Regions from separate parts of the Serratia sp. LSHTC3 genome, predicted to be linked through region 1. Evidence: predicted binding sites of a transcription regulator. Region 1 holds the regulator's gene; the other holds the start of a gene.

Region 1 (3,742 bases):
GGCTTGATCTTTATTCATAGTCTCTCCGTTAACCTGTGGTGAATCAGTGATCCCTGTCGCCGGCCGGGGTTAACCAGAAGTTTTTCTGGCTGATGCTCCCTTCACCTTAAGAAGCAACGCTCCCCTTCATTTACCAGCCACATGATTCATTCTAGTTAAACATGGAAATAAAAAAGCCAAAACACAGGATAAAAAACCATTAACAAACAAGATAAAAACAAAAAACGCTAACAAACAACGAACTAACGCGAACAGACCAAGGCTGAAAACATGTAAGCAAACATGATCAAAATCATAAGAAAAACTAACCATTAACCCAACAAGACGTCCGGTTTAATGGGCAGTAAACCAGCTGCCGCGCACCTGGTGACGGTGCCAAATCCAGCCCAACGCCAGGCCGCGCAGCGCCAGAAACACCGCCAGCGCCAGCCAAAGCCCGTGGTTGCCAAGCAGCGGCACGCTGAGCAGCGCAATACCATATCCCGCCGCGGCCACCGCCATGCTGTTGCGCATCTCGGCGCCGCGCGTGGCGCCGATAAACATGCCGTCCAGCAAATAGCACCACACCCCAACCAGCGGCAGAATGACCTGCCAGGGTAAATAATGGGCGGCCAACGCACGCAGTTCCGGCAAAGAGGTCAAGGCTGCCACGATCTGCTGGCCGGTAACGGCATACGCCAGGCCGAAGGCCAACGCGACCAGCCCTGCCTGCCTGCAGGCCGCATGCCACACTTTGCGCAGTTGGCTGTCGTCCCGGGCGCCGTAGGCGTGGCCCGAATGAGCCTCCACCGCATAAGCGAAACCGTCGAGCGCATAGGCGGTGAACGTCAGCAGATTCATCAATACCGCATTGACCGCCACCACCTCGCTTCCCAGGCGAGCGCCGAAAATGGTCAACGACGCAAAGCACAGTTGCAGCAACAATGAGCGCAGCATGATGTCGCGGTTGAGCGCCAGCAGGCGACGCAGATCGCCACGCCAGGCCTGGCGCAGCATCTGCAGGGTAATACCGCGCAGGCGCATCACCCGCCACGCCAACCACAGGCCGAGCAGCAGCGTAGCGTATTCGGCGATGGCGGTTGCCGCCGCCGCCCCCCGCACATTCCAGCCCAGGCCCATCACCAGCCAGATATCCAGCACGATGTTCAGCAGGTTGCCGACGATCAGCAGGATCACCGGCGCCCGCACGTACTGTACGCCAAGCAGCCAGCCCAGCAGCACCAGGTTGGCCAGCGCCGCCGGGGCGCTTAACCAGCGGATCTCAAGAAAACGCCGCGCCTGTTCCAGCACGTCGGCATCGCCGCCGACGATCCGCAGCGCCAGTTCGATCAGCGGATAGCGCAGCAGGACGATCGCCACCCCGGCCAACAGCGCCAGCAGCAGCGGTTGCATAAAGGCGCGCGCCAGCGCCTGGGGGTTCTGCGCCCCCAGCGCTTGCGCCGCCAGGCCGGTAGTGCTCATGCGCAGGAACAGCAGCAGCATGAACAGGAAGCTGGTCGCCACCGCACCGATCGCCACGCCCCCCAGATAAATGGGGCTGTCGAGGTGGCCGATCACCGCGGTGTCCACCAACCCGAGCAGCGGCACGGTAATATTGGAGAAGATCATCGGCAGGGCGAGGCGCCACAGGGCTTTATCGGTGTCGCTGGTGAAAGCGGAAATCAGGCGCATGATGGGATGTTCCTGTGACTGAGTGACAAAGGGCGAAGTCAGAAACAAAAACGCCCCAAAACAGGGGCGATTGATACAGGGAGCGGCGGTGATGGCGCGGCGATTAAATCCAGTCGCCGTTGCGGATCACGCCGACCGCCAGCCCTTCGATAGTGAAATTCTGCTGACGCAGATCGACCACGATCGGTTGGAATTCGTTGTTCTCCGGCAGCAGTTCAACCACGTTGCCGTGCTTTTTCAAGCGCTTGACCGTCACTTCGTCTTCGATCCGCGCGACCACGACCTGGCCGTTGCGCACGTCTTGCGTTTTGTGCACCGCCAGCAGATCGCCATCCAGAATGCCGATGTCGCGCATTGACATGCCGTTCACCCGCAGCAGGAAATCGGCGCTCGGTTTAAACAGGGAAGGATCCACCTGGTAGTGCCCTTCGATGTGCTGCTGCGCCAGCAGCGGCTCGCCGGCGGCGACGCGGCCGATCAGCGGCAGCCCTTCTTCTTCTTCCATCAGCAGACGGATACCGCGCGAGGCACCGGAGACGATTTCGATCACGCCTTTGCGTGCCAGCGCCTTCAGGTGCTCTTCGGCGGCGTTAGGCGAACGGAACCCCAGACGCATCGCGATCTCGGCACGCGTTGGTGGCATGCCCGTTTGCGAAATGTGCTCGCGAATCAGATCGTAGACCTCTTGCTGTCTGGTAGTTAGTGCTTTCATTCCGCCCCCTGTTTGTTTATACAGTCTTGCTGTGAGTATATACAGGTAAGCGCGGATTGGGAACCGAAGAATAAATAAAAATCAGTCAGTAGGCGCTTTTCGTCAGCCGAAATGCTGCCATAAGACCGTGCCCCAAACGAACAGCGCCAGCACGATCGCCAGCGACACCGCCGCCGATCCCATGTCCTTGGCCCGCCCGGACAGCTCGTGATGTTCGCTGCCGATGCGATCCACCACCGCCTCGATCGCGCTGTTCAGGATCTCGACGATCATCACCAGCGCTACCGATCCGATCAATAAAATGCGCGCTATCGCACCCACATCCAGCCAGACAGCCAGTATGATAGCCAGAAGGGTGACCACCAGTTCCTGGCGGAAAGCCGCTTCGTGCTGCCAGGCGGCGGATAGCCCTTTATAAGAATAGCCGGCTGCCTTGATGATGCGGGTCAGTCCGGTTGCTTGGTTTGCCATGTTTTCGTGCCTTTCTCAGAGGTCGGTCATAATAAAAAGAGTCTAGAACAGTCCGCGCTGACGGCTCTCGGTTTTCGAACACCACAGATCTGCTACCCGGTTTCTGGTATGCTTGCGGCGCATTGCTAACAAGAGGCTTCACGTTGTTATGTCAGGTTGGCGTAAAATTTATTATAAAATATTGAATTTACCACTTAAATTGTTGGTAAGAAGTAAGGTCATCCCTTCAGATCCGGTTACCGAGCTAGGGTTGGATCCCTCACGGCCGATTTTGTATGTTTTACCTTACAATTCCAAGGCGGATTTGCTGACGCTGCGCACCCAGTGCCTGGCGCAGGATCTGCCCGATCCGCTCAACTCGCTGGAGATCGACGGCACCGTGCTGCCGAGCTACGTGTTCATTCACGACGGCCCGCGCGTATTCCGCTATTACACCCCAAAAGAAGAGTCGGTAAAGCTGTTCCACGACTATCTGGATCTGCATCGCAGCAACCCGGATCTCGACATTCAGATGCTGCCGGTTTCGGTGATGTTCGGCCGTTCGCCGGGCCGCGAAGGCCACGGCACGCCGCACCTGCGTCTGTTGAACGGCGTGCAGAAATTCTTCGCCGTGCTGTGGCTCGGCCGCGACAGCTTCGTGCGTTTCTCCAACACCGTGTCGCTGCGCCGCATGGCTACCGAACACGGCACGGATAAAACCATCGCGCAGAAACTGGCGCGCGTGGCGCGCATGCACTTCTCGCGTCAGCGCCTGGCCGCGGTGGGCCCGAGTCTGCCGGCCCGTCAGGATCTGTTCAACAAGCTGTTGGCGTCCAAAGCGATCGAAAAAGCGGTCGAGGACGAAGCGCGCAGCAAGAAGATCTCGCACGAGAAGGCCCAGCAGAACGC
Region 2 (3,742 bases), on a different contig from region 1:
GCCGGCGGGATGGAGACTTACCACGTGGCGGCGTTGAACCGGCAGGTGAAAGGCATTGTCGGCATGACGTTTCTCGATCAGCGTGAACAGCAGGTGCGCGACGAGACGGCATTGAATCTGTTGATGAGTCGCCTGGGCATTCCGTTGGCGCGACTGACGGCCGCCACGCCGCTGGCGGGTATGGCGATGCCGATGGCGCTGGCGAGCAAGATGCATGCGCTGGTCAATGACAAGGCGGCGCTCAAGGCGTGCCTGGCGGACAACACCTCGGCGGGAGCCTGGGTGACGATGCGGTTTTTGGCCTCGTACGCGGAGTATGCACCCGCCATTGAACCGGAAGCGTTCGACGTTTGCCCGGTTCTGTTGACGCAACCGGCGCAGGATCGCTGGACGCCGTTGCACCTGAGTGAACTGTTTCTGCGGCGCATTCGGCGGGTGCCGGTGACCACCGTGATGCTCGAGAACGCCGGGCATTATCCCCTCGAGCAGCCGGGCCTCGATCAGATGGTTGAAGCGGTGCATCGTTTTTGCCTGGCCGCGGCGGAGCGGTGAGGCGACGGCGCATGTTCTGAAGACGCCACTGCAGCTCAGCATGTTATCCACAGTTTTAGTGGATAACGTGTGTGCAAGGCAGAGTGAAACCGTTAGCAGGCGTAAAAAAAAATCGCTCAGAAAATTATTATATTACGCGTCAAACTGTGTTCTGACGGGGGATAGGGGGGTTCACGCGTTCGCGTTTTGTTTATGCTTTACTGTATAAATATACAGTTTGGTTATGAATATGCTGAGCACTTCAAGGTTGTATGCTTTTTCACCAGGTGAGCCCCTGACGTTACCGCTGTTTGCCGATCGTGTGGCCTGCGGTTTTCCTTCACCGGTGCAGGACTATGTCGAGAGCCGGCTGGATATCGGCAAGCTGCTGGTGCGCCATCCTAATGCCACTTATTTCGTGCGCGCCAGCGGTGAGATGGAGCGAGCAGGATGGATCAGGCACTACCGACAGATTAAGAAACTGAGCATCCGAGAAACAGCAGACGCGACAGGCTGCAGTACTTCCCAAGTTTGTCGCATTCAGGCCTTCTATAAAGAAGTTGAGACTGATTAAAAAGCAGCCTTAATGTACAATAATTTTCTATATCCAAACTGACCCCATGAACAATCAATGAGTTAGAGGTGAAAGATGATTTCATACAAAAAAACCATACCTGCTCTTGTCATATTCGCTTTATCTAATGCTGTGGCATATGCGAATGATTTCGACAAATCAAATGAAGCGATGGCAATTTCAGCAATAGGTTTTTCTGGCTCAAATGCTCGTGTTGCACATGATGTTTGTGGGGCAACCAATGAGAAAATTGATAAATATAAAAAACAAATAAAAGACTCATTAACTAGAACATTAAAGTATGAACAGTCAGGATTCGATACGCATTGGGATAATGGTTGGAAAAATGCTGATTTTTTGGTTAAGTCATTAAGTAATGATGAAGCCTATAAAAAAGAATATTGCCAAGAGGTTTTAGATGGAATTAATAATCCTGAAATGAATTAAGGATTATTCCTTATTCGGGGTTCTACGCCGGAACCCCAGATTTTTCCGTCCGCTGAAATTATCCCCGGTTGAGCCGCTTTATACCGTCAGCTCGCAGTGGACCATCAGGGGAAATGTGGCGGTACAGCGTTTGTCGGGTTATCCCAAGCTCCTGGCATAACGTACTGACTTTCGTCTCTGGCCGTCCCATTGATGCCATTGCCAGTCGCAATTTTATTGGCGTCATTTTGTAAGGCCGTCCGCCGTTCCTCCCGCGGGCTCTTGCTGAGGCAAGGCCTGCCGCTGTTCTTTGCGGCGCTGTACGCAGCAGAGACCGACGGCCGCGCGTCCGGTATCGCCCGCCGTCGGCGCCGTTCGCAATGACAATCCCTCACTCATCCTGCCCATCGATACGCCAACGGTCTGAGTGCCGAATTATCCACAGTTTTGGTGGGTATCATGTGTGCAAACACACGTGAAGAACGCCAAAATCTGCAGGAAAAATCACTCAGAAAATTATTATATTACGCGGCAAAGCGCGATCCGCAGGGGAATTTGGGGTTGCGCGCGTTCGCGTTTTGTTTATGCTTTACTGTATAAATATACAGTTTGGTTATGATTATGCTGAGCAATTCAAGGTTGTATGCTTTTTCACCAGGTGAGTCTCTGACGTTACCGCTGTTTGCCGATCGCGTGGCCTGCGGCTTTCCTTCCCCGGCGCAGGACTATGTCGAGAGCCGGCTGGATATCGGCAAGCTGCTGGTGCGGCATCCCAACGCCACCTACTTCGTGCGCGCCAGCGGCGAGTCGATGATCGACGGCAATATTCAGGACGGCGATCTGCTGATTGTCGACAGTGCCCTGACGCCGGAACACGGCAATATTGTGATCGCCGCCGTGGACGGTGAATTCACCGTCAAAAAACTGCAGCGCTACCCCGACGTGCGGCTGTTGCCGATGAACCCCGCCTATGCGCCAATCGTGTTCAACGACGAGGCGCAGCTGGAGATCTTCGGCGTGGTGACCTTTATCGTCTACGCGGCGCTGTAACCATGTTTGCCCTGGTAGACGTCAACAGCTTCTACGCCTCCTGCGAAACCATCTTTCGGCCCGATCTGCGGGGGCGGCCGGTGATCGTGCTGTCCAACAACGACGGCTGTGTGATCGCCCGCAGCGCCGAGGCGAAAGCGTTGGGCGTGCCGATGGGCGCGCCTTATTTCAAAATCAAAGAGGAGATGCGCCGCCGCAACGTCGCGGTGTTTTCCTCCAACTACGCGCTGTACGCCGATATGTCCCGCCGGGTGATGGACACGCTGGAGGAGATGGCGCCGGCGGTGGAGATTTATTCGCTGGACGAAGCCTTTCTGCGGCTGGACGGCGTGGCGCGCTGCGAGGCGCTGGAACCGTTCGGCCGGCGGGTGCGCGATCGCATCCGGCGCGAGCTGCATTTGACGGTCGGGGTCGGCATTGCGCCGAGCAAGACACTGGCCAAACTGGCCAACTTCGCGGCCAAGAAATGGCGCGGCACCGGCGGCGTGGTGGATTTATCCGATCCGGTGCGCCAGCGCAAGCTGCTGGCGTTGATCCCGGTGGAAGAGGTGTGGGGCGTGGGGCGCCGCCTGACACGCCAGCTGCAGGCGATGGGGATCCATACCGCGCTGCAGCTGGCGGATTGCGATACCCGGCTGGCGCGTAAAACCTTCAGCGTAGTGCTGGAGCGCACGATACGTGAACTGCGCGGCGAATCGTGCCTGCGGTGGGAAGATGAGGCGGCGGCGAAAGAGCAGATCATCTGTTCCCGCTCGTTCGGCCAGCGCTTGACGCATTACCCGCACATGCGCGAGGCGATCTGCAGCTACGCCGAACGCGCCGCCGAAAAGCTGCGGCAGGAAAAGCGCTATTGCCGCAACGTGTCGGTGTTTATCAAAACCAGCCCGCATGCGGCGGGCGAAGGCTATTACAGCAATATGGGCACCGCCCGGCTGCAAACCCCGAGCAACGACAGCCGCGACATCATCGCCATGGCGGTGCGCGCGCTGGAGAGCATCTGGCAGGAGGGGCGGCGTTATCTGAAGGGCGGCGTGATGTTGGGGGATTTCAGCGCCGCCGCCATGGCGCAGATCGACCTGTTCGACGACTGCCCGCCGCGCCGCAACAGCGAGCGGCTGATGGCGACCCTCGATCGCCTGAATCAGGAAGGGCGCGGGCGCG

Evidence for each region. The regulator LexA, encoded in region 1, represses DNA repair genes until DNA is damaged. The targets are predictions, from matches to a motif close to TNCTGTATGTACATACAGNA.
Region 2: umuD (translesion error-prone DNA polymerase V autoproteolytic subunit) is a predicted target of LexA. The motif match lies at 2,122-2,141, and genes of this name have one in related genera.

The regions. Positions count from the first base shown of each region.
Region 1 covers NZ_JBXUNP010000004.1:511,123-514,864, forward strand. The annotation lists gene AC2CGI_RS18065 (CsbD family protein) at 1-18, opposite strand, end outside; gene dinF (MATE family efflux transporter DinF) at 334-1,671, opposite strand; gene lexA (transcriptional repressor LexA) at 1,775-2,383, opposite strand; gene AC2CGI_RS18080 (diacylglycerol kinase) at 2,486-2,854, opposite strand; gene plsB (glycerol-3-phosphate 1-O-acyltransferase PlsB) at 3,003-3,742, shown strand, end outside.
Region 2 covers NZ_JBXUNP010000001.1:851,917-855,658, forward strand. The annotation lists gene AC2CGI_RS04065 (alpha/beta hydrolase) at 1-552, shown strand, start outside; gene AC2CGI_RS04070 (helix-turn-helix domain-containing protein) at 776-1,105, shown strand; gene AC2CGI_RS04075 (hypothetical protein) at 1,181-1,552, shown strand; partial or broken gene AC2CGI_RS04080 (SOS response-associated peptidase family protein) at 1,878-1,958, shown strand; gene umuD (translesion error-prone DNA polymerase V autoproteolytic subunit) at 2,147-2,581, shown strand; gene umuC (translesion error-prone DNA polymerase V subunit UmuC) at 2,584-3,742, shown strand, end outside.